Regions from separate parts of the Pseudoxanthomonas sp. JC1303 genome, predicted to be linked through region 2. Evidence: predicted binding sites of a transcription regulator. Region 2 holds the regulator's gene; each other region holds the start of a gene.
The links. The regulator FliA, encoded in region 2, starts transcription of late flagellar genes. The targets are predictions, from matches to a motif close to TAAAGTTTNNCNNNCNNNGGCCGATAA.

Region 1: ACORQU_RS04155 (methyl-accepting chemotaxis protein) is a predicted target of FliA. The motif match lies at 2,893-2,919, and genes of this name have one in related genera.
Region 3: ACORQU_RS03540 (HDOD domain-containing protein) is a predicted target of FliA. The motif match lies at 7,458-7,484, and genes of this name have one in related genera.

Annotation. Positions count from the first base shown of each region.
Region 1 covers NZ_CP185958.1:920,049-929,622, reverse strand. Annotated here, with positions in the region: gene trhA (PAQR family membrane homeostasis protein TrhA) at 1-398, shown strand, start outside; gene ACORQU_RS04160 (glycoside hydrolase family 2 protein) at 746-2,737, shown strand; gene ACORQU_RS04155 (methyl-accepting chemotaxis protein) at 2,949-5,435, shown strand; gene ACORQU_RS04150 (YitT family protein) at 5,451-6,125, opposite strand; gene ACORQU_RS04145 (S9 family peptidase) at 6,280-8,589, shown strand.
Region 2 covers NZ_CP185958.1:4,081,906-4,091,479, reverse strand. Annotated here, with positions in the region: gene ACORQU_RS18270 (response regulator) at 1-326, opposite strand, end outside; gene ACORQU_RS18265 (STAS domain-containing protein) at 323-631, opposite strand; gene ACORQU_RS18260 (chemotaxis protein CheW) at 854-2,113, opposite strand; gene ACORQU_RS18255 (ParA family protein) at 2,110-2,892, opposite strand; gene motD (flagellar motor protein MotD) at 2,892-3,827, opposite strand; gene ACORQU_RS18245 (flagellar motor protein) at 3,837-4,577, opposite strand; gene ACORQU_RS18240 (chemotaxis protein CheA) at 4,707-6,320, opposite strand; gene ACORQU_RS18235 (protein phosphatase CheZ) at 6,324-6,932, opposite strand; gene cheY (chemotaxis response regulator CheY) at 6,932-7,324, opposite strand; gene ACORQU_RS18225 (RNA polymerase sigma factor FliA) at 7,343-8,092, opposite strand; gene ACORQU_RS18220 (MinD/ParA family ATP-binding protein) at 8,089-8,973, opposite strand; gene flhF (flagellar biosynthesis GTPase FlhF) at 8,960-9,574, opposite strand, start outside.
Region 3 covers NZ_CP185958.1:773,893-783,466, reverse strand. Annotated here, with positions in the region: gene ACORQU_RS03570 (serine hydrolase) at 276-2,012, opposite strand; gene ACORQU_RS03565 (VOC family protein) at 2,251-2,658, shown strand; gene ACORQU_RS03560 (M28 family peptidase) at 2,726-3,814, shown strand; gene gvpU (gas vesicle accessory protein GvpU) at 3,990-4,448, shown strand; gene ACORQU_RS03550 (hypothetical protein) at 4,649-4,975, shown strand; gene ACORQU_RS03545 (glutaminyl-peptide cyclotransferase) at 5,051-5,836, shown strand; gene ACORQU_RS03540 (HDOD domain-containing protein) at 5,904-7,382, opposite strand; gene ACORQU_RS03535 (alpha/beta hydrolase) at 7,541-8,533, shown strand; gene ACORQU_RS03530 (hypothetical protein) at 8,617-8,892, shown strand; gene ACORQU_RS03525 (SDR family oxidoreductase) at 9,004-9,574, shown strand, end outside.

The DNA of each region.
Region 1 (9,574 bases), 1.2 Mb from region 2:
TCTTCGTGATGATCGCCGGCTCGTACACGCCGTTCCTGGTGCTGGCGCTGTCCGGCGCGTGGGTGTGGACGATGATCGCGGTGGTGTGGGGCGTGGCGCTGTTCGGGGTGTTCGCCAAGCTGTGCCTGCCCGGGCTGGGCAAGGGCTTCTGGGTGGCGATCTACCTGTTGCTGGGCTGGGTGGGCATCGTGGCGATCAAGCCGATGATCGCGGGATTGCCTGCGCCGGTGCTGTGGCTGATCGCAGCCGGCGGCCTGATCTACACCATCGGCGTGGGGTTTTACGTGCGCAAGGCGATGGTCTACAACCGCGCGCTGTGGCATGCGCACGTGCTCGGGGGCGCACTGGCGCACTGGATCGCCATCTGGCTGTGCCTGAGGCCGTTGCCGCAGGGTTGATCCTGGCGCTCGAAGCCCGCGTCGATGCAGCGCCTCGCCTGCATCTGCATGATCGCGATCTCCGCGTCTTCCCGCCTGCGCGCACGGCCGGTCCCGCGTGAAAACGCAACACGCCTCTGATGATCCTGCAGTGCCAGCGCGATCGCTTCGGAGCATGCCAACCCGTCCCGGGTCACACCTAAAATTTTTAACTTGCACTGCGGCTTGCCATGGCTTGCAGGCGCGTGGAATGATCGGCCGCGTTCGTCATATTGTCGGACATTAGCTGCGGCATCGCGTCCGGTGGTGCCGCCCGGCTCATCCGTGTCGGCGTCTGGCGCCTGCACGCCACTGAAGGATCCGTACACATGACGATCAAGGCCGTCCGCGTCCCGCTGGCCCTCGCCGCGCTGTGCTTCCTCGCTCCCGGCATCGCGCTGGCGCAGCAGCCCGCCGCCATCGGCGACGACCATGTCTACACCAGCGACCTGATCACACGTTGGGGCAAGCAGGTCACGCCGGAGAATGCCTGGCGCAGTTATCCGCGCCCGCAGATGCAACGTGCGCAATGGCAGAACCTCAATGGCCAATGGGACTACGCGATACGGCCCAAGACCGAAGTTCAGCCCACTGCGATGGACGGGAAGATCCTGGTGCCGTTCGCAGTGGAATCCAAGCTGTCAGGCGTGGCGCGCAAGGTCACACCCGAAGACCGCATCTGGTACCGGCGCCAGTTCACCATTCCCGCCGACTGGTCCGGGCAGCAGGTGCTGCTGCATTTCGGTGCGGTCGACTACGAGGCGCACGTGCTGGTCAACGGTGGTGTCGTCGGCTCGCATCGCGGTGGCTCGGATACGTTCACCTTTGACATCACCGACTACCTCAAGCCCGGTGACAACGAGCTGGTGGTGCAGGTCACCGATCCCACCTCCGACGGCGCCCAGCCGCGCGGCAAGCAGCAGCTCGACCCCAAGAGCATCTGGTACACGCCGGTCAGCGGCATCTGGCAGACGGTGTGGCTGGAGCCGGTGCCCAAGCTGCACATCGAAGACGTCAATATGACCCCGGACATCGATGCCGGCATGCTGGACGTCAACGTCGCGCTCAACCGCAGCGCCAGCGATGCCGACGCGGTGCGGATCACCGCGCGCGACGGCAAGCGCGTGGTGGCCACGCGCGTGGTGCGCGCCAACCGCCGCACGCGCCTGGCGATCCCCGAGGCCAAGCTGTGGTCGCCGGACCGACCCTTCCTCTATGACCTGGACGTGGAACTGGTGTCGGTGCAGCCACCCTTCGACCAGACCGACGCCTCACAGCACCGCCCCAATGGCCGACGCGACGATTCCCTGCTCACCGAGGTCGAGGCGCAGGCCTATGCCAAGGCCAAGGTGGTCGGCACGCCGCGCGACCAGTTACGCAGCTACTTCGCCATGCGCAAGAGCTCCATCGGGCCGGGCCCCATCCCGGGCCAGCCGGTGATGCTGCTCAACAACCAGCCGCTGTTCCAGAACGGCACGCTGGATCAGGGCTGGTGGCCCGACGGCCTGCTCACCCCGCCGTCGGAAGAGGCGATCGCCTTCGAACTGAAGTTCCTCAAGCGTGCCGGCTTCAACATGTTGCGCAAGCACATCAAGGTCGAGCCGGCGCAGTACTACGCCATGGCCGACAGGCTGGGCATCTTGATCTGGCAGGACATGCCCTCGGGCGAGGAGGAGGACAGCCTGGATCAGTTCGTGCGGCAGGCCTCCAACGACGAAGTGCTGTTCCCCGCGCGCGTCTCCGATGAATTCGAGTACGAGCTGCTGCGCATGATCAGCGACCTGCGCAACCATCCGTCCATCGTCACCTGGGTGGTCAATAACGAAGGTTGGGGCCAATACGCCTCCACGCGCCTGGCCCAGGCGGTCAAGGCGCTGGACCCGAGCCGCGTGGTGAACAAGACCAGCGGTTGGCTGGACACCGGCGATGCAGGTTCGGATCTGTTCGACATCCACACCTACGAGGACGTGCCGCACGTGCCGGAGCGACACACGCACCGGGCCATCGTGATTGGCGAATACGGCGGCATCGGCCTGCCCATCGAGGGCCATCTCTGGTTCCCGTCCAATCGCAACTGGGGATATCAAACCGCCAAGGATCAGGACGATTACCGGCAGCGCTACCAGCGCAAGTTCGCCGAGATCATCCGCCAGGCGCGCGAGGTGGGCCTGAGCGCGGCGGTCTATACCCAGACCACCGACGTGGAAGGCGAGATCAACGGCCTGATGACCTACGACCGCGAGGTGCCCAAGATGCCGGCCGCCGACTTCGCCCGGGTCCACGCGCCGTTGGTCGAAGCGTCCCAGGCAGCGGCCGACTGACGCCTCCCGCGCGACAGGCGTCGGCCCGTCGCGCGTCAATCGCCGCATGCGCCGCGGCACGCCGGACCCCGTGCCTGTCATGGCGCCGTCATCGTTGGGTGATGTGCTTGCGCATCCGCGCCAGGCCTTGCCTGGCTGCGCTTGAAAAAAAGCGCTCAAGTCCGCGCTGGCCGGGCCGATACAGGGGCGTCATTGCGCCTGGTGCCCCTCGATGAAACTCCCCATGCTCACCATTGCGACCAAGCTCCGCGTGAGCCTGATCGCCGTTGTCCTTGGACTTGCCGTGGTCGGCTTTGCCTACTGGCGGGTCAGTGCCGGAACCACGGCGGCCGATACCGAACTGCAGCGCTTCCAGGAGCGGAACGCCACCGTCCAGCGGCTGGCCCAGGCCTTCAACGAGGCGCGCCGGCTGCAGGCCGAGTATGCCCTGTCTTTCTCGGTGGACAGTGGCAAGCGCTTCAACGCCGCGCGCGCCACGCTGCGCCGCGACCTGGCCCAGGCAGCGCTGGGCAAACCGTCTGGCACCGGGCCGGCGGCGACGTTCCAGGCCACGGTCAAGGACTACCTCGCCTCGGCCGAGTCGCTGGACGAGCGCATCGCCGAACTGGGGCACGATGCCGATTCCGGACTGCAGGGCGAACTGCGTGAGGCGGTGCATGGCGTGGAGAACGTGCTGGGCCAGTACGACGCGCCGGCCCTGCAAGTCTCCATGCTGACCATGCGCCGGCACGAGAAGGACTTCATCCTGCGTCGCGACCAGAAGTACGCCGACCAGCTGGGGGCCGAGGCCATGCCCTTCGAGCTGCTGCTGCAGAAATCCAGGATCCCAGAGACCGCCCGCGAACAGATCCGCACGCTCATGCAGCAGTATCAGGATCGCTTCATCGCCTATGCCGCTGCCCGTTACGGGGTCGACAGCGAAGTCCAGTCGCTGGACGCGGCCGCGGCCAAGGTGGTGCCCGCTCTGGCCGCGCTCAACAGGCAGCAGGACACGCTGCTGCGGCAGGGGCGCAAGACGCAGGCCGAGGAGCGTGCGTGGATGAACGCGATGTTCTCCATCACCCTAGTCGCCGTCGCGGTTGTTTTGGTGGTGATGCTGGTCCTGCTGCTGCGCGCCATCGTGCGTCCGCTGGAGCAGGCCGTCGCCTTCGCCAGGGACATCGCCGACGATCGCCTCGACAGCCGTTTGGCCATCCACAACCCCAACGATGAACTGGGGACCCTGGGGGCCGCGTTGCAGCACATGCAGGCCAGCCTGCGGCAGCGGATCGAAGGCGAACGCGCCACCGCGCGGGAGAACGCGCGCGTGCGTCAGGCGCTCGACGCGGTCCAGGCCAGCGTCATGGTCACCGATGCACAGGGTGTGGTGGTCTACGTCAACGACGCACTGACCGATGACTTCGCCCGTGCCGGGCTGAGAGGGGAGACCCTGCTGGGCACCCGGGCGGGCGAGTTGGGCACGCAGGTAACGGCGATGCTGACCGCCGCGTGCGAGCGCGCCGAACCTCAGGCGGGCGAGACCGAGCTGGGCATGAGTCATTTCCGCCTGCAGGTCAGCCCGGTACTGGACGACGGCCAGCTGCTGGGCCTGGCAATGGAATGGCAGGATCGCCGCCTGGAGCGCGTGATCGAGCACGAGGTGGCCGCGCTGGTGGCCGATGCCGCGCGCGGCCATCTGGAGGAGCGCATCGGACTGGAGGGCAAGGCGGGCTTCGTGCGAGTCCTGGCCGAAAAGATCAACTTGTTGCTCGACAGCGTCGAGACGCGCCTGCTGGAGGTCACCCGGGTCATGGAGGCCTTCGCGCGCGGCGACCTGCGCGAGCGGATGCGTGGCGATCACCAGGGGCTGTATGCCAGCCTGCGCCAGGGCCTGGATGCGGCGATCGAGCAGGTCGGTGGCATCGTCACCGGCATCCAGGGCTCGGCCGGCGAGGTGCGCGCTTCAGCAGAGGAAATGGCCTCTGGCACCTCGGACCTGTCGGCCCGCACCGAGCGCCAGGCCAGCGATCTGGGGGCGGCGATGCAGTTGATGGACCAGGTATCAGGCGAGGTCGAACAGAACATCGCCCGCGTGCGCGACACCGTGGCGATGGCGGTCGAGGCCAGCGAGGCGGCGCGCCAGGGGCGGGAGATCGCCCACGCCGCGGTGGCCGGGATGGATCACATCCGGGGCTCGTCGCGGCGCATCGCCGAGATCGTCGCCACGGTCGACGGCCTGGCCTTCCAGACCAACCTGCTGGCCCTCAACGCCGCGGTGGAAGCCGCGCGCGCGGGCAGCCACGGGCGCGGGTTTGCGGTGGTGGCCAGCGAGGTGCGCAACCTGGCACAGCGCTCGTCGGCCTCGGCGCAGGAGATCCGCAAGCTGGTCGATGGCTCGCTGCAGCAGGTCGAGCAGGGCGCCAAGCTGGTGGGTTCCACCGGCGCGACCATGGACGACATCCTCTCGCGCGTGGAGCGCGTGGTCGGCGTGGTCGAGCAGATCAACGCCGCCTCGCAGCGCCAGGGCGAGGCGGTGGGCGGCGTCGACCGGCTGCTGCGCGGGATCGGCCAGGGCACCGAACAGAACGCCGCCCTGGCCGAGGAGTCCAATGCGGCGGCGCGCAGCCTGCTCGAACAGGCCGGGCATCTGAGCGAAGCGGCGCAGGCCTTCATCGTCCAGTCCGAGCCGGTCAAGGCCAAGCTGCGGGCGGTGGGCTGAGCCACCGCGGCGGCTTCAGCCGGCGGTGTACCAGTCGCGGCGGTGGTTGAAGGCGATGCTCAGGTTCATCACCACCACGCCCAGCGCCGAGACCGCGACCGCGCGCAAGGGCAGCACCGCGCAGGCGCACGCCATCAAGGTCAGGTCGAAGCCCAGTTGCAGCCAGCCGGCCCGGAAGCCGGTGCGGTCCTGGACGTACATCGCCAGGATGCCCATGCCGCCGCAGCTGGTGCCATGGCGGAACAGGGCGATCAGGCCGATGCCCGCGCAGAAGCCACCGACGACGGCAGCCAGGACCGGGCTCAGGCGTGCGTAATCGATCCACTGGCCGGCGTGGTCGGCCAGCAGGCCGACCGCGACGATGGCCGCCAGGCTGCGCGCGGCGAACGCCCAGCCGCGCACGCGCAAGGCGAAGGCATAGAAGGGCAGGTTGACGATCAGGAACAGCAGCCCGAACGACTGCCCGCTCACGTGCGCGCCCAGCAGCGACAACCCGGCCAGTTGGCCACTGATCAGCCCGGCGGCTTTGAACATGGACGTGCCGAACGCCAGCATCACCACACCGAAGGTGAAGCCTTGCAGGTTATCCAGCCAGGAATGGCGGGCAGGGGCGACGCGCAAGGGCGCCGACGCGGCGGGCGCGGTCGGGGTGGAGGACATGGCGATGCGGTGCGACGTGGGGACGGCCATTCTAGCCGCTCGGCCCCGTGTCTCCCGGCGGCTCTGGGGACGACCGGGACCTTCGGCAGGGGAGGGGGCGTGCCCTGGGCGGTACGATCGCGTGTTCGCACGCGCGTTGGCCCCCCGGCCGCGGCGCCCGTCCCACCCTTACCTGGGGATCTGCATGCTCCTGAACTCCATCGCCCCGCGCCTGATCGGCGCCCTGGTCCTGACCGCCGCGGCGGCCAGCGCCGGTGCGGTCACCGAGGCCGACTACGCCCGGGCCGCCAAGCTGGCCTATGCCCAGCCGCTGGTCGACCACGCGGTGACCCGCGTGACCTGGCTGGACGCCAGCCACTTCGTCTACACCGACCACGACGCCAGCGGCGACCGCCTGCTGCAGACCGACACGGCCACCGGCAAGACCGCGCCGCTGTTCGATGCCGATGCGCTGGCCGCCGCGCTGACCACCCTGCTGGAGGCCAAGGACAAGCCGGTCAAGGCCGACAAGCTGGGCATCCGCGGCATCAGCACCACCGCCGGCGGCCGCTACCGCTTCTCCGTGCGCGGCACCGAGGTCGCCTGCGACGCGCAGGCGCATTGCGCCAAGGTCTATGCCAAGGCCGATGCCGAGCCCGGCGCCCTCTCGCCGGACAAGAAATCCGAGGCCTTCATCCGTGACTGGAACCTGTGGGTGCGCGACCTGGCCACCGGCAAGGAGACCCAGCTGACCACCGATGGCGTCACCGACTACGGCTACGCCACCGACAACGCCGGCTGGAAGCACACCGACATGGCCATCGTGGAGTGGTCGCCGGATTCGAAGAAGATCGCCACCTTCCAGCAGGACCAGCGCAAGACCAGCGAGATGTACCTGGTCAGCACCCAGGTCGGCGCGCCCAAGCTGGAGGCGTGGAAATACCCGCTGCCCGGCGACAAGGACGTGACCATGATCGAGCGCGTCATCATCGACGTGCCCACGCGCAAGGTCACCCGGTTGAAGATGGAGCCCGACCAGCACCGCTCCACCCTGTGCGATGACATCAGCTGCGGCCCCGATGGGGGGTGGGACGATGTGAAGTGGGCGCCGGACAGCAAGACGGTTGCCTTCGTGTCGACCTCGCGCTACCACAAGGACGCCTGGTTCCGCATCGCCGACGCGGACACCGGTGCGGTGCGCACCGTGTTCTCCGAGCACGTCAAGACCCAGTACGAAAGCGGCAACGGCGCCGCCAACTGGGCCTACCTGCCGCAGACCCACGAAGCGGTGTGGTTCTCCGAGCGCTCCAACTGGGGGCAGTTGTACCTGTACGACCTGACCACCGGCAAGCTCAAGCACGCCATCACCACCGGTGAGGGCAACGTCACCGAGATGCTCAAGGTCGACCCGGCCACGCGCACGGTGTGGTTCCGTGGCGTGGGCCGCACCGCCGGCATCAATCCGTACTACCAGCAGTTCTGGAAGGTCAGCCTGGACGGCGGCAAGCCGACCCTGCTCACCCCGGAAGCCAGCGACCACACCGTCTCGCTCTCGCCCGACGGCAAGCTGTTCGTCGATGCGTACTCGACCACCACGGTGCCGCCGGTGACCGTGTTGCGCAGCGCGGCCGACGGCCAGGACGTGGCCCCGGTCGCCAAGGCCGACATCACGCGCCTGAAGGCCATCGGTTGGGTCCCGCCGGAGCCGTTCACGGTCAAGGCGCGCGACGGCAAGACCGATCTGTACGGGATCATGTTCAAACCGTCCGACTTCGATCCGTCCAAGAAGTACCCGATCGTCAACTACATCTACCCCGGTCCGCAGACCGGCTCGGTGCGCGGGCGCAGCTTCCTGGCCACGCATGGCGACAACCAGTCGCTGGCCGAGCTGGGCTTCATCGTGGTGGCCATCGACGGCATGGGCACGCCGTGGCGCTCCAAGGCCTTCCACGACACCTGGTACGGCGACATGGCCGACAACACCCTGCCCGACCAGGTGGCCGGCATGAAGGCGTTGGGCGCCAAGTACCCGTGGATCGACCTGTCGCGCGCCGGCATCTGGGGCCACTCGGGCGGTGGCAACGCCTCCACTGCCGCGATCCTGCGTTACCCGGATTTCTTCAAGGTGGCCTGGTCGGAGAGCGGCAACCACGACAACCGGGGCTACGAGGACGACTGGGGCGAGCGCTACCAAGGCGAATTGATCGTCAGCAAGGACGGCAAGGGCAACTACGACAGCCAGGCCAATGCCTCGCTGGCGGGCAACCTCAAGGGCCACCTGATGCTGGTCCACGGCACGATGGACGACAACGTGCCGCCGTACTTGACCTTGCTGGTGGCCGATGCGCTGATGAAGGCCAACAAGGACTTCGACATGCTGATGATCCCCAACGTGCACCACGGCTACGGGGCGATGTCGGCGTACATCGCGCGCCGGCGCTGGGATTATTTCGTGCGTTATCTGGCGGGGGAGACGCCGCCGAAGGACTTCAAGCTGGAGGCGCCGAAGGATTGATCGGCGGTTGAGGGATTGATGTTGGGAAGGCCGGGCCTGGGGACAGGTTCGGCTTTTTCTTTGGTGCTTTCTTCGGTTGCTTGGCGTCTCCTTCGAAATGTTGGAGCAGGAGCTTTCACGCCCTGCGGGCGCGACTTCCTTTTGTCTTGGCAAAAGGAAGCAAAACCGCTACTCGCCGGGACGCACGTCGACGCTGCGCGTCGAGCCCCTGTGCTCCTCGCGAAGCAGGGCGCGGCGCCCAAACTCGCTTCGCTCAAACAGGGCGCCTCTTCGGCCCTGCTTCGCTGCGGTGCTCGGCGTGCTTTACGGCTCAGACAGGAGAAGCTGCAAGCAACAGTACAGCACAGCACAGCAACGGCAACGGCAACGGCAACGCACAGCAACTGCTTCAGGTGCGTCGAGCAGATTTTCGTGGCTCTGTTTGCGCCGCGGTGGGCAGGCTCAGCGAACGCCTTGCTCGACGCCTCTGTGTTTTCTTTTGCTTCTGCTTTGCGCTGTTGCCTTCAATCCCCCGTGAGGCACGGCGGAGGGGCGAGGACAAGACCCGTAGGGCACCGTGCAGGGATGCACGGTGTTTTTGGAAGGGACAAGGATGTCCCTTCCAAAAATCCCTCGGCCCGGAGCGGACCCGCGAAGCGGGCGTGCCGCCCGGGGCGTGTTTCTTTGCCTAGCTTTCTTTGCACGAGCAAAGAAAGTAGGTCGGGCGGCGAAGCCGCACGAAAGCTCTTGCTCTCGCTTCGCAAAGCCAAACAAACCAAACACCGAGGATGGTCCATGGATGCACGATGTTTTTCGGAAGGGGCAGGGATGTCCCTTCCAAAATCCTCTCTGCCCGCAGCGGATCTGCGCTTGGCACAGGCGTGCCGCCTCAGGGCGTGTGTCCAGACATTCGTCTGCTGAGAAGCGCTTCTTTGTTGACCTCTGTTTGCGCAAGCAAAGCAAGTGGATTGGCTGCGAGGCTCCACGAAAACGCTTGCCATTGGTC
Region 2 (9,574 bases):
GGGTTGAACGGCTTGACCAGCCAGCCGGTGGCGCCAGCGGCCTTGCCTTCGGACTTCTTGTCGGCCGCCGATTCGGTGGTGAGCATCAGCATCGGCGTGAACTTGTAGTCGGCCAGCTGGCGCAGCTCACGGATCAGCGAGATGCCGTCCATGTTGGGCATGTTGACGTCGGTGACCACCGCGTTGAAGCGCGAGCCCTTGGCCCGGCCCAGCGCCACCGCGCCGTCTTCGGCCTCTTCGACGGCAAAGCCGGCCGAGGTCAGTGCAAAGCTGACCATCTGGCGCATCGACGCCGAATCGTCCACTACCAAGATGCGTGCGCTCATGCCGCGTTCTCCACAGATTCCAGTTTGTCGGGGGTGGCCGGCAGGCCGAGCGTGTCGCTGACCCCCAGCAGTCGCGCCGCGTCGCGGAGCGTGTCGTTACAGGTTTCGAAAGCCGTGGGCCGGCCTTCCTTGCGGCGGGCATCGAAGAAGGCGCACAGCACCTGGACCGAAGCGGTGTGGATGCGACGGACATCGCCGGCGCCCAGGTTCACCGCCGCATCCTGGGACAGGAGCGGTGCCAGCATCTGTTTGAGGTCGGCACTGGTCTCGATGCCGAGATCCTCACCGAGTTGGACTGTGCTCATCGTTGCTCCGCACGAAATGGTTCTCACGCTGTAGCGGCCGGATTGGAAGAACCTTTAGCGTCGGATTCGTCCGCCGGCCGGGCCGGTTCAAAGATCGACGCTCGCTGAATGGGGGGGCGCAGGCGTCGGGGTTGCTTATTGGCACGCACGCGGCTTGCTCGGTGGCGCGCAGTGACGCCGCCGTGGGGTCGGCGCGGGTCGCGCGGGCGCGCCGGGAGGCGCTCAGTGCAGCAGGCGTTCGGCGTCGAGCAGGATCATGGGGCGCTGAGCCAGGCGCGCGACGCCGCGGAACAGGTGGTTGGAAATTCGGCAGATGCGCGCGTTGTCCGGCGGCTCGATCTGGTTCTCGGTGAGGCTGGTGACATCTTCCACGGCCGACACACGCAGGCCCAGGGTCTCGCCGTTTTCCTCCAGCACCACGATGCGCGTCTGCGCGTCGCTTTCGATCGGGCTGGCGCCCAGGTGCAGCCCCAGGTCGATGACCGGGACCACCTGGCCGCGCAGGTTCATGATGCCCAGCACCGAGGGACCCGTGCCGCGTAGGGCCAGCAGCGGCGCGGGCAGGACGACCTCCTGCACCTTCAGCAGTTCCAGCGCATAGGCCTGGCTGCCGCAGCGCAGGCGCAGCCAGCGCGAGCTGCGGTCGCGGGCGCGGCGGTGCTGGGTGTTGGCGCTTTCCAGCGGCTGGGAGGGCGGCAGGAAGGATTGCAGGTTGGACGGCACGTTGGCATGCGCCGCCTGGGGCTGGGGAGGCGTCGCACGGGCGGCCGGTGCGGCCATGATCGCGGCCAGCGCCGGATCGGATTCGGCTTCGGCCAGGATCGAGGCGGCAATGTCGTCCGCCGAGGGGCCGGCCGGCGCCGATGCGGCGGGCGCAGCCATGATCGCGGCCAGCGCCGGATCGGACTCGGCTTCGGCCAGGATCGAGGCGGCGATGTCGTCCGCCGAGGGGCCGGCCGGTGCCCGCGCGGCGGGCGCGGCCATGATCGCGGCCAGGGCTGGATCGGATTCGGCTTCGGCCAGGATCGAGGCGGCGATGTCTTCGGGCGAAGGACCGGTCGGCGCCCGCGCGGCGGGCGCGGCCATCATCGCGGCCAGGGCCGGATCGGATTCGGCCTCGGCCAGGATGGAGGCGGCGATGTCTTCGGGCGAAGGACCGGTCGGCACCCGTGCGGCGGGCGCGGCCATGATCGCGGCCAGCGCCGGATCGGTTTCGGCCTCGGCCAGGACCGAGGCGGCGATGTCCTCGGACGAGGGGCCGGTCGGCATCGTTGTGGCGGGCGTGGCCATGATCGCGGCCAGGGCCGGATCGGCTTCGGCCTCGGCCTCGGCCAGGACCGAGGCGGCCACGTCTTTGGGCAACGGATCGACCGGTGCGGGTGCGGGTGAGGGGACCGCCGCGACAGGCGCCGGCGTCTGCGGCGCGGCCAGGTCGTGCAGCAGGCCTTCCAGATAGTCGTCGATGACGCCTGGCGTGCTCATGCCGCTTCCTCCATGGCCACCGCGCTGCTGGCCAGCAGCCAGGCAAGGGCGCGTTCGTAGGCGGCCTGGCCACGGCTGGGCTGGGCGTTGGAGACCACCGGCACGGTCAGGGACCTGACGTTGCAGATACGGGTATCGACCGGGACGGCCTCGGTCCAGACCCGCTCGCCGTAGGTGTCCTGCATCTGGCGCAGGGTGTCGTGGCCGGCACGGGTGCGGCGGTCGAACAATGTCGGCAGGATCGACTGGGGCAGGGGCCGGCGGCGCGAGCGCTCCACCATGTCCACGGTGCGCACCATGCTGGTCAGGCCGTGCAGGGCCAGGGGCTCGGCCTGGGTGGGGATGATCACCCGGTCGGCGGCGGCCAGCGCATTGATCATCAGCAGCCCCAGGGTGGGGGGGCAGTCCAGCAGCACGTAGTCGTGCTGGCCGGCGTGACGGGTCAGCGCCTGCTGCAGGGCCAGGCCCAGGCCAGGCTGGTTGGCGCTGCGGCGCTCCAGCGTGGCCAGGGCAGTCTGCCCGCATACGTAGTCCAGGTGCTCGATCTCGCTGTGATGCGCGAGCGTGGCCAGGTCCGCCGGCGGGGTGCCGAACAGTTCCACCACGCCGGCCGGCGGTGGGTCGAGCGGAATGTCGAAGGCCCGCGTCAGTGAGGCGTGCGGATCCAGGTCGATCAGCAGCACGCGCTGGCCCTGAAGGGCCAAACCGCGCCCGAGCGCGAGGGTGGTCGTGGTCTTGCCGACGCCGCCCTTCTGGTTGGCAATGGCCCAGATGCGCATCAGTTCACTCCTTCAATTGCAGCAGGGACGACGGCCGGCGCCCGGGATGCGGGTGCGGCGTCGACGGGGGTAGGGGTGGCCGGCGCGCCGGTCGCCAGGACCGGCTGGGGCGCCGGATCCTGCACCGAGGCACCGCCATCGGCCAGGATCACCAGCAACACGCGGCGGTTGGCGTTGCGGCCGGCGGGGGTGGCGTTGTCCGCGCGCGGGCGGAACTGGCCATAGCCGATCATCGACAGGCGCGCCGGGTCCACGCCCTGGTCGGCGAATAGGTGCACCACCGTGGCCGCGCGGGCGGCCGACAATTCCCAGTTGGAGGGGAACTGAGCCGTGGCGATGGGGGTGTTGTCGGTATAGCCCTCCACGCGCACGCCGTTGGGCGCGTCGCTGAGGACCGCGGCCAATGCGTCAAGGGTCTGGCGCGCGTCGTGGCCCAGCGTGGCCGAGCCGGCGCCGAACAGGATGTCGCTGTTGATCTCCACTTCGATCCACAGCTCCGAGCGGCGCACGGTGATGAGCTTCTTATTGATCAGTGGCGACAGGGCGTGGCTGAGCTGGCTGGCCACCGCATCGAGCTGGCGCTGGGCGCGATCCATCTGGCTGCTGTCGCGCAGGGACACCGGCGTGGTACGGCTGCTGGACAGGCGATTGGGATCAGGCACGGAGAGTGGCGGGCTGGACTTGATCGGCGTGGGGCGCTCGCCGCCGGATCCCTGTAGCGCCTGGTCGCCCACCTGCACCGGGGCCATGGTGTGCGGCTGGCCGCCGAACGCGGTGCGCATGGCATCGGCCATGACCCGGTACTTGGCCTCGTTGACCGTGGACAGGGCATACATGACCACGAAGAAGGCCAGCAGCAACGTCATCAGGTCGGCATAGGGGATGGCCCATGCCTCGTGGTTGGCGTGTTCTTCATGGGAGCGCTTGCGGGCCATATGCAGGACCTAATGCAAGAACCCGGCCAATTTGGCCTCGATGTTGCGCGGGTTCTCGCCCTGGGCGATGGCGATCAGCCCCTCGATGAGCATTTCCCGCTCGCCGCTGCTGTGCTGGATCACGCTCTTGAGCTTGTTGGCCATCGGCAGGAACAGCAGGTTGGCCGAGGCGATGCCGTAGATCGTCGCGGTGAAGGCGGCGGCGATGCCGTGGCCGAGCATGCTGGGGTCGGCCAGGTTCTTCATGACCGCGATCAGGCCCAGCACCGCGCCGATGATGCCCAGCGTGGGCGCATAGATGCCCATGCCCTCGAAGACCTTGGCGGCGGCCAGATCGCAATGCTCCTGTCCCTCCAGGTCGATCTCCAGCATGTGCCGGATGGCCTCGGGCTCGACCCCGTCCACCAGCATCTGCAGGCCCTTGCGCACGAACGGATCGGCCTGGCCGCCGACCTGGTCTTCCAGGCCCAGCAGGCCGCTGCGGCGCGCGGTGTTGCTCCACTCCACGATCTGGCCGAGCAGTGCGTCGCGGTTGTTGGCCGGCGGCTGGATCACCCAGCGGGCGATCTTGAAGGCCCGCCGGAACACCGCCGGCGGGGTATGCACCAGGATGGCCGCCACGGTCCCGACGATCACGATGACAAAGGCCGCCGGCGACCAGAGCGCGGCGATTCCCGCACCCTTGAGAATGCTTCCCCCCACCAGCGACGCGATCGCCAGCAGCAGGCCGGTGAGACTGAGCTTATCCATGCAGACGGTATCGGCACCATGCGCGCTGACTTGATACGGCGCGCGGCCGGTGTGGACGTGGCGATGCCGGAAAAATGACGCGCGCCCGCCTGCGGCATGCGCCGCTGGCAGGGTCATGCACGCCTTGGATCAGCCCCGCAGGCCGTCCACGTCCAGGATCAGGGCCAGGCGGCCGTCGCCGATGAGGGTGGCACCGGCGTAGCCGGGCAGGCCTCGCAGGGAACGCGGCAGCGGCTTGATGACCACTTCCTCGCGGCCGCGGACCTGGTCGACGACCAGGCCGACGCGGGATTCGCCAGCCTGCAGTACCACCACGGTCAGCAGCGGGCAGCTTGGGGCATCCAGGCCCAGCCACTGGCGCAGGTCCACCAGCGGCAGGGTGTGCGAGCGGCGGTCAAGCACCGCGCGGCCGTCGAACCAGCCCAGCGAGGACTGCGGCGCGTGCAGCACCTCGACCACGCGGGCCAGCGGCAGGGCATAGACGTCCGCGCCAGCCTGGACCAGCAGGGTGGGCAGGATCGCCAGGGTCAGCGGCACGCGGATCAGGAAGCGGCTGCCGCGGCCCAGTTCGGACTGGATGGTGATCTGGCCGCTGAGCTCGCGGATGCGGGACTGGACCACGTCCATGCCAACGCCGCGTCCGGAAATGTCGGTGATCTCGGTCTTGGTCGAGAAGCCCGGCAGGAAGATCAGGTGCAGGCATTCCTCGGTGCTCAGGCGCGCGGCGGCTTCCGGGTCGATCAGGCCCTTTTCGCGGGCCTTGGCGCGCAGGCGCTCAGGGTCGATGCCGGCGCCGTCGTCCTGCACCTCGATGCTGACGTAGTCGCCTTCCTGCTGGGCCGACAGGCGCACGTGGCCGCTGCGCGGCTTGCCCGAGGCCTCGCGCAGGGCGGGCGCCTCGACGCCATGGTCGATGGAGTTGCGCACCAGATGGACCAGTGGATCGGCCAGGGCCTCGACCAGGTTGCGATCCAGCTCGGTGTCGGCGCCGACCAGTTCCAGTTCGACTTCCTTCTCCAGGGTGCGGGCGACATCGCGCGCCACCTTGGGGAAGCGCGAGAACACCTTGCCGACCGGCTGCATGCGGGTGCGCATCACCGCGGTCTGCAGACGCGCGGTGGCCACGTCCAGGCCGCTGACGGCGCGATCCAGTTCTTCGTCCTTGAGCCGGATGCGCAGGGTCTTGAGGCGATTGCGCGCCAGGACCAGTTCGCCGATCAAGTTGACGATGGCATCCAGGCGCTTGGTGTCCACGCGGACGGTGTGCTCGGCTTCGGCCGGTTTGGCCGCCGCGGCCTGGGCCTTGGGCGCGGCAGGCGCCGGCGCCGCCACGGGCGTGGGTTTGCTGGGCGTGGTGGCCGGGACGTCGCCGGCCGCGAACTGCGCGATCAGCGCCGGCGGGGCCGGCGTGAGCGGCTGTCCGCCGGAAAAGGCGTCCAGCATGTCCTTCAGGTAGTCCAGCGACTGCTGGGCGGCGTCGAAGTGGCGCGCCTGCAGCGTGGTCTGGCCGGCGCGCGCCATGCCCAGGGTTTCCTCGGCGGCGTGGCACAGCTCGACCATCGGGTGGATCGCCAGGAACCCGGCGCCGCCCTTGAGCGTGTGGAAGCCGCGGAACACGGCGTTGAGCTGCTCCGAATCACCGGGCGCCTGTTCCAGCGCGACGAGCTGCTCGCCCAAGCGCTCCAGGATTTCCTGGGCCTCGATGATGAAGTCGGCAGCGATGTCGTCGGGAACGGCGCTCATGGCTTACAACCCGAGGTTGGAGAGCAGGTCATCGGCGTCGTGCTGGGACACGCCGTGCTTGTCCAGGCCGGCCAGGGCAGGGCCCGCCAGGCCATTGGCCACCGGCGATCCCTCCTTGGGAGGCAGGCCCAGCGCGCCGAAGCCTTCATGCACACGGCGCACGATGCCGGCCACGCGGCGGATGATCTGTCCGGTCAGGTCCTGGAAGCTCTGGGCCAGGGCCATCTCGGTGAGGTTGTGGCGGATGCGGTCCAGGATTTCGCCCTGGTCGGCGTTCAGGCCGCCGGCGCGCAGCTGGTCGGCCAGGGTGCGGCATTCCTCGGCCAGGTCCAGGGTGCGGTGGCTGGCCTGTTCGGTCATGGCCACCACGTGGTCCAGGCGCGAGCAGGCATCGTCCAGCTCGCCGGCTTCGCTCGGCACGGTGGGCAGGTCGCCCAGGGCCTGGCCCAGGTCGCGTGCCAGCCGGCTCAGCCCCTGCATCATCGGCTTGGTGCGCCAGGCGGCCAGGGTGTCGATCTCCACCCGCCAGGCGCCCTCGTCGCCGCTTTCCAGCGCGTCCAGGGCCCGCTGCAGGCTCTCGATGAGCGCGCCGCGCTCGGTCGTGGCGTTCATCAGGCGGCCGCTCCCAGGCGTTCGAAGATCTTGCCCAGCTTTTCTTCCAGGGTCTGGGCGGTGAACGGCTTGATGATGTAGCCGCTGACTCCGGCCTGGGCCGCCTCGATGATCTGCTCGCGCTTGGCCTCGGCGGTGACCATCAGCACCGGCAGGTGCTTGAACTTGTCATCGGCGCGGATGTTGCGCAGCAGGTCGATGCCGGTCATGCCGGGCATGTTCCAGTCGGTGACCACGAAATCGAACGGCGATGCCCGCAGCGCCGCCAGGGCGCTGTTGCCGTCTTCGGCTTCGGCGGTGTTGGTGAAGCCCAGATCGCCGAGCAGATTCTTGACGATACGTCGCATCGTCGAGAAATCGTCCACGATCAAAATCCGCATGTTCTTGTTCACCGCTGACTCCTAGGTTCTTTAATCTTCGTCTTCGAGGCCGGAATCGGCCATTTCGAATGCCTTGAGGCGACCGCGCAGGCGCACGGTGGCCTGGCCGTGGATCTGGCAGACGCGCGATTCGCTCACCCCCAGTACGGCACCGATTTCCTTCAGGTTCAACTCCTGCTCGTAATAGAGCGAGAGCACCAGCTGTTCGCGTTCGGGCAGCTGCGCGATGGCCTTGCCCAGCTCGCGGCCGAATTCCTGCCGTTCGAGCATCTGCTGCGGATTGGGGCCGCCCTTGGCGACGGTATCCAGCTCACCCTGGTCCTCGATGCGCGACTCCAGGCTGAGCACGTGCCCGCGTGAGGCGTCTTCCATCAGGCGCATGTAGTCCGGCAGCGGCATGTCCATCGCCGCGGCCACCTCGTTGGGGGCGGCGGCGCGGCCGGTGGCCTGCTCGATCTTGCGGATCGCGGCGGCCGCGTCGCGGGCGCGGCGATGCACCGAGCGCGGCACCCAGTCGCCGCGGCGGATCTCGTCGATCATCGAACCGCGGATGCGGATCGAGGCGTAGGTCTCGAACGAGGCGCCCTGGTCGGCGTCGTAGCTGCGCGAGGCCTCCAGCAGGCCGATCATCCCGGCCTGGATCAGGTCGTCGATTTCCACGCTGGCCGGCAGGCGCGCGGCCAGGTGGTGGGCGATGCGGCGCACCAGGTCGGCGTGCTGGGTGATGTAGTCGTTGTCGTTGTTGCGCTGGACGGCGCGGTACTGGGCCAGGGCGCTCATGCGGCCACCCCCGGGCGGATCATCCGCTCGACGAAGAACTCCACGTTGCCGCGCGGGGCGGTCGGGGCCTGCCAGCGGGCGGTGCGGCGGGCGATTTCGGCAATGGCCTGGGCCGACGGGCTGGCCGGATAAGCCTTGACCACCGGCTGCTGGCGCTGCACCGACAGGCGCAGCCAGTCGTCCTGGGGCACGCAGCCCAGATAGTTGAGTGACACGTCGCCCAGGAACTTCTCGCAGACCCGGCCGAGCTTGTCGTACAGCAGGCGGCCTTCGTTGGGGTCGCGGACCATGTTGGCCACGATCTGCACCCGGTCCACGCCGCGCTCGCGCGAGAGGACCTTGATCAGGGCGTAGGCGTCGGTGATCGAGGCCGGCTCGTCACAGACCACCACCACCGCATCCTGGGCGGCCTGACAGAAGGTCAGCACGCTGTCGGTGATGCCCGCGGCGGTGTCGATCACCATGACATCCAGGTCGCGCTCCAGCTCGGAGAAGACGTTGATCAGCCCGACGTGCTGGCCCGGGGCCAGCTCGGCCATGTGCCGGCGGCCGGAGGCGGCCGGAACCACCATCAGCCCATTGGGCATGTCGATGATCGACTCTTCCAGGGTGCAGCGGCCGGCGACCAAGTCGGCCAGCGTGTAGCGGGGCGTCAGGCCCAGCAACACGTCGACGTTGGCCAGACCCAGGTCGGCGTCGAGCAACAGGGTCCGCTTGCCCATGTCCGCAAGGGCCATGGACAGGTTGACCGACAGGTTGGTCTTGCCGACACCACCCTTGCCACCGGTCACGGCGATGGTCCGCACCGGGCCCAGCGGCTCGGGTCGGGTCGCCGACAGGGGGAAGGCGTTGGTCAGCTTGGCGTAGTCACGCGACTGCATGGGTCTGCTCCGGGATACAGGGCTTATCGGCATCGCGCCGCAAATCTTCAAGGCGCAAAACCAGGCTGGGGGCATTGGCGCGGTGCAGGTCGTCCGGCACGTGCTGTCCATCGGTCACCCAGGTGATGGGGAGGCGGTGATCCACGACCACCGACAGGGCGCTGCCAAAGCGTCCGGTCTCGTCGAGCTTGGTCAGGATCACGCCCTGCGGGGCGGCCCCGGCGAAGCGGCGCACCACCTCGTCCAGGTCCGAAAAGTGGGCATTGGCCGGCAGCACCAGCAGCGAGCGGACCGTGCGCGAGGCGCGCAGCCAGTTCAGCTGGGCGGCCAGGGCGCGGTCGCGCTGGCCCAGGCCGGCGGTGTCGATCAGCACCAGCTTGTAGTCGGCCAGGCGCACCAGCAGCTGCTGCAGGGAGGCGTCGCTGTCGGCCTCGTGCACCGCGATGCCCAGCTGGCGGCCGTAGCTGTGCAGTTGTTCGCGGCCGCCGACGCGGATGGTGTCGGTGGTGACCAGGGCGATGTCGCGGGCGGCATGGGTCTGCAGGAAGCGCGAGGCCAGCTTGGCGATGGTGGTGGTCTTGCCGGCGCCGGTCGGGCCGAC
Region 3 (9,574 bases), 1.1 Mb from region 2:
CGGTGTGGTTGTCGCACTGGCGCTTGCCAGCCTCGGCGCAAGTGCGCGCGAAGCGCAGGACATCCACGCCGCTTCATCGCCGGCAGCGATCGCCACGCCGGTTGGAACGCCTTCTGCCGCGCATGCCATGCACTGGGACGACCAGGGCCCGGTGGGCCGACTCATCGGGGTGAGGTGGAGGACGATTACGCCGATTGCAATTCGGCCTGCCTGGAGGTGTCCGCGATCAGCATCAGATCTGTAGAAGACCATCTCCCTGTTGAGCGTCAGCGCGGTCACTGTCCAGCTGCTGCGACGCTGGCGTCGGTGGGCGTGATGGTGACCTTGGTGAACTGCACGTCGCGCGCGCGGTCCTCGGTCGCGGTGAAGCCTGTGCAATCGGCCTGCGCGGCGCACGCGAAGCGCACCAGGCCGAACGGCCAGGGACCGATGTAGCTGTCCTTGTCGAAGGGAGCGAGCGCGATGTCGCCGCGTGGCGAGCCGAGAACCAACTCGCCGTCCTTGAAGGTGACGGTGTAAAGCATCCGCAGCTCATCGCTGTGGTAGGTGCCCTCCAATGCTTGCACCTCGCGCTCGCCGGGCTGCGGGCGGGTGATGCGTGTGGCGCGGATGGCGCGCGTCCCGCGGTGCCAGGTGCCACTTGGGACGATGCCATCCGCATTCGGCGGGTCGAAGCTGAAACGGGCGTTGCGAAGCTTGACGAAGAACTCCCGCTCGCCGGATGGATAGAACGGCATCTTGTCGTCGCCCGCCGTCCAGCCCACCAGGTGGCCTTGTTCCTTGGCGAAGGTGATGGCCGAGCCGTTGGCCAGAGCGTAGGTGCCCACCAGGGCATCCAGTCGCGACGGATCGAGCGGGACTTCGGTGCTGGCCGAGTCGTCGGGAACCGGCGCGGGCAACGGGTCGAGCTGGCCGGCGAGATAGATGTCGGCGATGCGCTGCCCCAGGCGGCTGGCCTGCACGTCCGCGCCGTTGGCAAGGACGATGATCGCCAGGTGCTGTTCGGGGAAACGCAGCACGTCGCTGCGGAAGCCCGCCTCGGCGCCATCGTGGTCGATGCTGGCCAGACCGCGATAGCGGTCGATGAACAGTCCGTCGCCGTAATCGAGCGCGGTGCCGTCGTCGAGCTTGCCGGGTGTCTGCATCCGCGCGATCAGCGCTTTTCCGCCGATGTGGCCATCGTCGAAATTGTCTTCCCAGCGCGCCAGGTCGTCGGCGGTGGTGAGCAAGCCGGTGGAGCCGACGGTGGAGTCGGACAGCCGAACCGCTTCGTAACCGCCGCCCAGGGCCGGCTGGTAGGACTGCGCGCGACCGGGCACCAGAGCGTTGTGCTGCGACTGGAAGCCGGTGTGATGCATGCCAAGCGGATCGAAGATGCGCTGTTTGGTGAAGGCGGCCAGCGATTCGCCCGACACCCGTTGGACGATCATGCCGAGCAGCATGTAGCCGGTATTGCTGTATTCGAAGTCGGTGCCGGGCGCGAAGTTCAGCGCACGCTGGCGACGGACCAGGCGCATCACGTCCTGCTCGGTGATCACATCCTCCATGCGCCAGCCGGCCATGGACAGCAGGTTGAGTTCGTCGCGCAGCCCGCTGGTGTGGTGAAGCAGATGCCGGATGCGGATGGGCTTGCCGAAATCCGGCAACTCCGGGAGGTAGCGACGCACGTCGTCGTCTAGCGACAACTTGCCGTCCTGGGCGAGCAGCAGGATCGCGAAGGCGGTGAATTGCTTGGACACCGAGGCGACGTAGAGGGGCGTGGTTGGGATGATCGGGCGGCCCTGCTCGATGTCGGCCATGCCGAACGTCTTGCGATACACCACCTGGCCGTCCCTGCGCACTTCCACCGCGGCACCGGGGGTGTCGCGCCTGTTCCATCTGGCGAACAGGGCATCGACCTGTCGTGAACTGTCGGCGTCGTGGGTGGCGGCCCGTGTCGGGATCCCCGCCAAGCCGGAGCCGTGTGCCAGCAGCAGCGCCGTGGCCAGGCTGAGCGTGTGGGTGTGCTTCATGTTTCCTGCTCCCGTGTCGAGGCATGCGTGATCGCGCCCCCGATGGGCAATGTGCGCGACCGCCGATCCGCTTCGCCAATGCGCTTTTGCCTATTGCGGCGCTGCTCGTTAGCTGGTATAGCGTGCTGGTTCACTACATCACTAATTTCTGAGGCCATGCGTCGTCCGCGCGCGCTCGGTCTTGGCGCAAACTTTGGGATTCGCCATCAGGCGCAGCCCATCCAACAGGAGCGACCGCGTGCCCAGGACCATCACCATCAGCCTGCCCGTGACGGATCTGGATCGGTCCAGGGCGTTCTACTTGGCGCTCGGCTTCGTGCCCAATCCGGAGATGACCTTCCCCAGCGCGGCGATGATGGGATGGAGCGAGCACATCAGCGTCATGCTGCTCACCCACGCGCGCTGGCGCACGTTCACCACCCGGCCCATCCCGCCGAACACCTCCAGCGAGGTCGCCTTGAACCTCTCGTGCGCGTCGCGCCAGCAAGTGGATGAGATGGCCGAAGCGGCGGGCCGGCACGGCGGGACAACCGATATCAACCCGGTCGAAGAGCACGGCACCATGTACGGCCGCGACTTCTGCGACCCGGATGGCCACGTGTGGGGTGCGATGTGGATGGATGCGGGGGCTGCGTCAGATGCCTGAAAATGCGCCGGAAACCAACCTGCCGGGCCCGACGGGGGCGGCATCTGAAATCACACAAGAGGGGAGCATGATGCGTATGTGGAAGTCCTTGCCCGTTGCGCTGCTGTCTGCGGCGCTTGCCATCGGCTACGCCCAGGCCAAGGAGCCGCAGCTGCCCCCGCAGCAGGCCAGCCTGCTCGACGCCATTTCCGCCGACGCGATGCGCGGGGACCTGTCGTTCCTGGCGTCCGATGCGCTGGAGGGCCGTGGTACCCCCTCGCGCGGACTGGATATCGCGGCCGAATACATCGCCGCCCAGTTCCGTGGCGCCGGGCTGGAACCGCTGGGCGATGACGGCTATTTCCAGACCGCCGACTGGCGCGAGATCGCGCCGGAGAAGGAGCGCGCCAAGTTTGCCGACGCGCCGGCACCGTTGCCGGTGCGCAATGTCGTCGGCGTGTTGCGCGGCTCGGACCCGACGCTGAGCAAGACCTACGTGCTGGTCACGGCGCACTACGACCACCTGGGGATTCGCAAGGACAAGGGCGATGATCCGATCTTCAACGGCGCCAATGACGACGGCAGCGGCACGGTCTCGGTGATCGCGCTGGCACGCGCGTTCGCCGCCCAGAAAGTGCGGCCCAAGCGCAGCATCGTGTTCATGACCGTGTTCGGTGAGGAGCACGGGCTGGTGGGCTCGCGCTACTACGGCGCGCATCCGCTGGTGCCGGTGGCCGACACCGTGGCCGACATCAATCTTGAGCAGGTCGGTCGTACCGACGACAGCGAAGGCCTGCAGGTGCGCGCCGCGGCGATCACCGGCGCCGACTATTCCGAGGTGGCCGACGTGCTGCGCAAGGCGGGTGAACAGACCGGCATCCGCATGACCAAGCATCCGGTCAACAGCGACCGCTATTTCGCCTTTAGCGACAACCAGGCCCTGGCCGACCTGGGCGTGCCGGCGCATACCATCAGCGTGGCCTATGACTTCGCGGACTACCACGGCGCGGCCGACACCTGGGACAAGATCGACTACGCCAACATGGCCGCGGTGGATCGCGCGGTGGCCCTGGCCGTCTGGACCATCGCCGACCATCCGGTCGCCCCGCGCTGGAACACCAGTAACCCCAAAACCGCCAAGTACGTGGAGGCGGCGCGCCGTTTGCATGGAGAGTGACGCAGGGCCGCAGGCGCGGCGATGTCACGGCGAAATCCATCGCCGTGACGCACTCGATCACCGGGACGGTGTGCCTGCTTCCACAGGCATGGGAGCAGGGCCGGGTTGACCGGCACGCCCCGCTGTCACTGGGAACGCCTATCATCCCCCCGACCCACAACTGCAGGAGCGTGCGATGAGCGATGACCAGGGCAAGGCGTTGAGCAGTGACGAGATGGTGGTGACCGTCGAGGGACAGAGCGTCGACTGGTACCTGCAGAGTCTGGTCACCACGGTCAACAGTACCGACGTGCAGTTCGGGATCACGCTGTTTGTCGAAGGCGCGATCGTGTCGGGCCTGCTGGTGGGCGGCAAGCGCTATTTCGAGACCTTCGCCGAGGAGTTCGCGGCCGCCTTCCCGGGCGACGCGGAGGGCAAGGAGGAAATCCGTCGCTCCTTTGCCAGCTATGCGGAGATCTACACTTCCGAGGAAGGGAAGGATCCGCCGCCGCCGCAGTTCATCCACTTGATCGACTCGCGCTGCTTTTCGCCGGGCGGGCAGCCGCTGCCGGGCAACCGCGGCGTGCTGTGGCGCGGCAAGATCAATGCGGTCTCCGGCTTCAGCCTGGGCCTGCTGTCGGAAGAGGGCGCCTAGGCGCGCGTGGTGTGGCGGGCGCGGTGTCGCCGTGTGCCCCCCGCGCTTAAGCGCCCACTGACCCCAGGGTGGCGCATCCCAAAGCCAGGCGAGCGCGCCTGGCCCTCGCTACTGTCGGTGTGCGCGAAGGTCTCGCCGAATCCGTAAGATCGACGCGAACGCGTCCACGCGGCACCCGGGCCGACCGACAGGACACCTTGATGCGCGATCCCTACACGCCGCCTGCTGCGCCCGCTCGCCGCGAGGCGGCACGTCAGTCCATCGTCCGTCCGCTGGTGGCCTTCCTGTCTGGCCTGCTGGTGGTGCCGGCGGCATTGTTCATCCTCTTCAGCCTGCTGTTCCCCAACGAAGTCCTGGCCTACGGCAATGCCAGCTTCTGGTGCGCAGTGCTGGTCGGCAGCGTGGCCGCTGCGGCACTGGCGATGGCCGTGCGGCGCATCCCACTGTGGCTGCTCATCCTGCTCGGGCCGGTGCTGGTGTTCACCTGCGTGGGGCTGTGGATCGTGTGGATGATGATGGCGGCCTGAAGCGGGGCGGAGTTCTGCGCCGTGGCACACGCACGTGGGTGCGCCGGCGCGCGGCGATCATGGGATGATCGCGGCATGAACTTCCATGTCCGCTTATGGTCCCGCTTGGCCTTGCTGGCCTGCGTCGTGTTGTCCGCCGGTGCGGCGCAGGCAGCGCTGCCCGTGCAAGGCGTCACCGTGGTCAAGACCTATCCACACGACACCTCTGCCTACACCGAGGGATTGTTCTATCTGGAGGGTGCGCTCTACGAGAGTACCGGGCAGATCGGGGCGTCGGGCATCCGCAAGGTCGCGCTGGACAGCGGGCAGGTCCTGCAGCGCGCCGAACTGGCCCCGCCGTATTACGGCGAGGGCATCGTGGCCGCCGGAGACCGGCTGATCCAGCTCACCTGGCGCAGCGGGCAGGGCTTCGTCTACGACCTCAAGACCTTCCAGCCGCAGACGCGCTTCGCCTATCGCGGTGAGGGCTGGGCGCTGACCAGCGATGGGCACAGTCTGTACATGAGCGATGGCACCGCGCAGATCCGGCGGCTGGACCCGCAGACCCTGCAGCAGACCGGCACCATCGAGGTCACCGCCGATGGCGAGCCCCTGCACAACCTCAACGAGTTGGAGTGGATCAAGGGCGAGCTCTGGGCGAACGTGTGGCTGACCACGCGCATCGCCCGCATCGATCCGGCCACGGGCAAGGTGCTGGGCTGGGTCGAGCTGGCGCCGCTGGTGCCGCCGCGCGACACGCTGGAGGACCCGATCAACGACGTGGCCAACGGCATCGCCTACGACGCCGCGCGCGACCGCATCTTCGTCACCGGCAAGCAGTGGCCCGCGCTATACGAGATCAGGCTGGCGCCGGCCCAGTAGGACGCGACGCGACGCGAGGCCGCAGGCGTTGCGCCGTTGGCGCGCCACGGGCGCCAGCGGGATGCCCTCAGTCGCTGACCACGCGGTTGCGGCCGTCGCGCTTGGCGGTATAGAGCGCCTTGTCGGCGCTGGTCAGCAGGGCTTCGATGCTGGGGAAGGCATGGGCGCCGTCCTGGGTGGCGACGCCTGCCGAGAAGGTCACGTGCAGCGGCTGCTGGTCGATGATGGTCATCGGCAGGCGGCCGACCTCGGCCAGGATGCGCCGCACCACGTTGGCCGAGGTGGCCGCGTCGATGCCGGGCAGCACGATCATGAATTCCTCGCCGCCGTAGCGAGCCACGATGTCGCTGCCGCGCAGGTAGACCTGCAGGGCCTGGGCGAAATTGCGCAGCACCTCGTCGCCGACCAGGTGGCCCCAGCGGTCATTGACCTGCTTGAAGTCGTCCAGGTCGATGAAGGCGACCGACAGCGGCCAACCGTGGCGCTGGGCGGCCTCGAATTCCTTGCCGAGCACGTGTTCGAGCTGGGCGCGGTTGAAAATGCCGGTGAGCGGATCGCGGCGGGCCTCCTCGGTGAGGCGACGGGCGCGGCCTTCGAATTCCTCTGCGGCTTCCCGCGCGCGCGCAGCCTCCTGCAGGTCGCGCATCGCGCGCAGCTGGGCCAGCTCCCGGGCATCGTCCAGGATGGCCCGCAACTGCGAGGGGCTGGAGATATGCACCTCGAAGACCTCGCAGACATCGGCCAGCATCGTGCGCACATCCTCCACGACGCCGTTGAACGTGTCCGGGCCCAGCGACAGATGGGTCATGCAGGAGGCCTGGGCTTCCAGGTGCGCCTGTTCGGTGTCCTGGCCCATCCAGATGTCGGCGATCAGGCCGGACACCCGCACGCAGGCCTGGAAGGGCGGTAGCTGTACCTGCGCCAGCGCTTCGCTTTGTCCGATGGCGTCGGTCAGCAGCTCGGGCAGGTTCCAGTGTCGGGCCAGCAGGGCGCCGATCTCGGCGTGGTCCGCGCCGTAGGTCTCGCGTTCGCTCAGCAGCAGGTTGGTATTGTCCAGCGCCTGTTCGAGCAGGGCCTGGTATTCGCCGGGGAACAGCTGGCACAGCGCCAGCACCCCGATGTCCTGCAGCAGGCCGGCCAGCATCAGTTCTTCCAGCTGGCGCAAGCCGACACGCTCGCCGAGCAGGCGGGCGGCCAGCGCGGCGACCACGCAGCGCTTCCAGACGCGCTCGCGCGGGCAGTTGCTCTCCGGCTGGGACATCTGCCGCGACAGGGTGAAGCCCAGGGCCAAGGTCAGGGTGGCATTGAGTCCCAGCAGCGACAAGGCCTGAGTGAGATTTTCCACACGCTGGCGGGCGGCGTAGAGCGGTGAGTTGGCCACGCGCAGCATGCGCGCGCTCAGCGCAGGGTCCTTGCCGATCAGGTTCGAAGCCGTTGCCATCATCGCGTCCGGGTCCTGCGCCAGCCGCAGCAACTGCAGTGCCACGCCTGGAGGACTGGGCAGCCCTCGGCAGTGCTGCAGTTCGCGTTGGAGGTCGGTACGCATGTCGGGGCGCGGAGCGTTCTCTCGGGGGACGAGCTGGGGCGCCGAATCGTGCGGCGCCAAGATGATGCGTCAAGAATAGCGGCGCGTGGAGCTAAAACTTTAGATCGGGTGCGGTGGTTATCCTTGTCGGTCGACTGCTTTCCCTAAAGGGTGTCTCCATGGATGACGGTCACGGCGTCCGTATCGAAGCGCGCACGATCCCCGTGCCGACCTCGATCAGCGCGCATGCACGCGAGTACCTGCGTGACAAGGTCGCGGCCGACGGGGTGCCGCACAACGCCAGGATCGCCGTGCCGGCAGCGGACGACTCCGAGGGATGGATCCGCATGCAGGCGGCGGTGGAGCAGCACTATGCCCATGCGCTGGCCGCGGCCGCCGGGCGCGTGCGTGCCCAGGCGCGGACCCTGCAGATGGGCACGGCGACCGTGCACCTGGCCACGCCCATCGAGCCGCAGGACCCGGATGCGGCACTGATCGAGTTGCACGGCGGGGCGTTGGTGTTCGGTGGCGGCCAGGCATGCAGGATCGGCGCCTGTGTCCAGGCCGACCTGCACGGGCTGGCCTGCTACGGCGTGGATTACCGGGTGCCGCCGGCGCATCCCTATCCAGCCGCGCTGGATGACTGCCTGGCGGTCTACCGCGCGGTCCTGGCGCGACACGACGCCGCGCGCGTGGTCATCAGCGGACGCTCGGCGGGCGGCAACTTGGGCGTGGCGATGCTCCAGCGCGCTCGCGACGAGGGCCTGCCGCTGCCGGCCGGCCTGGTGCTGCTTTCGCCCGAGGTGGACCTGACCGAGTCGGGTGACAGCTTCCAGGTCAACCGCACGGTGGATGTGGTGCTGCCCGGCTCGCTGATGACGCAGAACCTGCTCTATGCGGGTGGGGCGGACCTGGCCGACCCGCGGCTGTCGCCGTTGTTCGGCCGCTTCGACGGGTTCCCGCCGACCTTCCTGCAGAGTGGGACGCGCGATCTGTTCCTGTCCAACACCGCGCGCCTGCACCGCGCGCTGCGCCGGGCGGATGTCGACGCACAGCTGCATGTGTTCGAGGCGATGCCGCATGGCGGCTTCAATGGCGCGCCGGAGGACGAGGAGCTGGCCCAGGAAGTGGCGGCATTCGTGCGCCGGGTGCTGGGCCGGGCACCGGCTTGACGGGAATTTGGCCGATGGCCTGGCCAGTCCCGCTGAGGACGCCTGTACCCTGATCGACCCTCCCGCTCATGTTCTTGCCCGTCATGTCCGCACCGCGTCCCAGCTTCAGCTACCGCCTCGCCTTCCGCCCGCTCGACGCGCAGATGAGTTCGGCGGAGCTGGCCAGCACAGTGCAACGTGCATTGCTGGCGCTGGGCGATCCCCGGCACCGGGTGTCCATCGTCAAGATCCATCGCCCCCCGCGGCAGGACGGCGAGGGCCTGTATGTGGAAGCGGTGGCCGCCGGCCCGGAGCGCTGGTACCTGGAAGCCGACGACGCGCTGCAGGCCCAGGGGCTGCGGACCGAACTGCTGTACTGAGCGCACGGCCACGCGCAGCCTGTTAGTACGCATACCCCTGTAACGCCACGGCTGTTCGCCCAGGCCGGGTGGGCGGATAAAGCACGCTGACTTCAGACAGGTGCTGCTGCCATGCGTGTTTTCCTCACCGGTGCGACCGGTTTCATCGGCTCCCACGTCATCCCCGAACTCCTCGCCGCAGGCCACCAGGTGCTGGGCCTGACCCGCTCCGAGTCCGGCGCCCAGGCCCTGCGTGCCGCCGGTGCCGAGCCGCTCCTGGGCACCCTGGAAGCCCCGGACACCCTGGTCGCCGGGGTGGAGCAGGCCGATGCGGTGATCCATACCGCCTTCGACCATGACTTCGCCAACTTCGTCGCCAACTGCGAGAAGGACCGTCGCGTGATCCTGGCGATGGGCGAGGCGCTCAAGGGATCGAATCGGCCCCTGCTGATCACCTCCGGGGTGGGCATGGGGGCGCTGCAACCCACCGATGTCGCCCGGGAGGATGTCTTCGATGCCGATTCCCACCATCCGCGCGCGGCCTCGGAGCTGGCCGGCGAGGCGCTGCTGCAGCAGGGGGTCAACGTCTCGGTGGTGCGCCTGCCGCAGGTGCACGACACCCGCAAGCAGGGGCTGATCACGCCCTACATCGCGATCGCCCGGGCCAAGGAGCAGGTCGCCTACGTGGGCGAGGGCGGCAGCC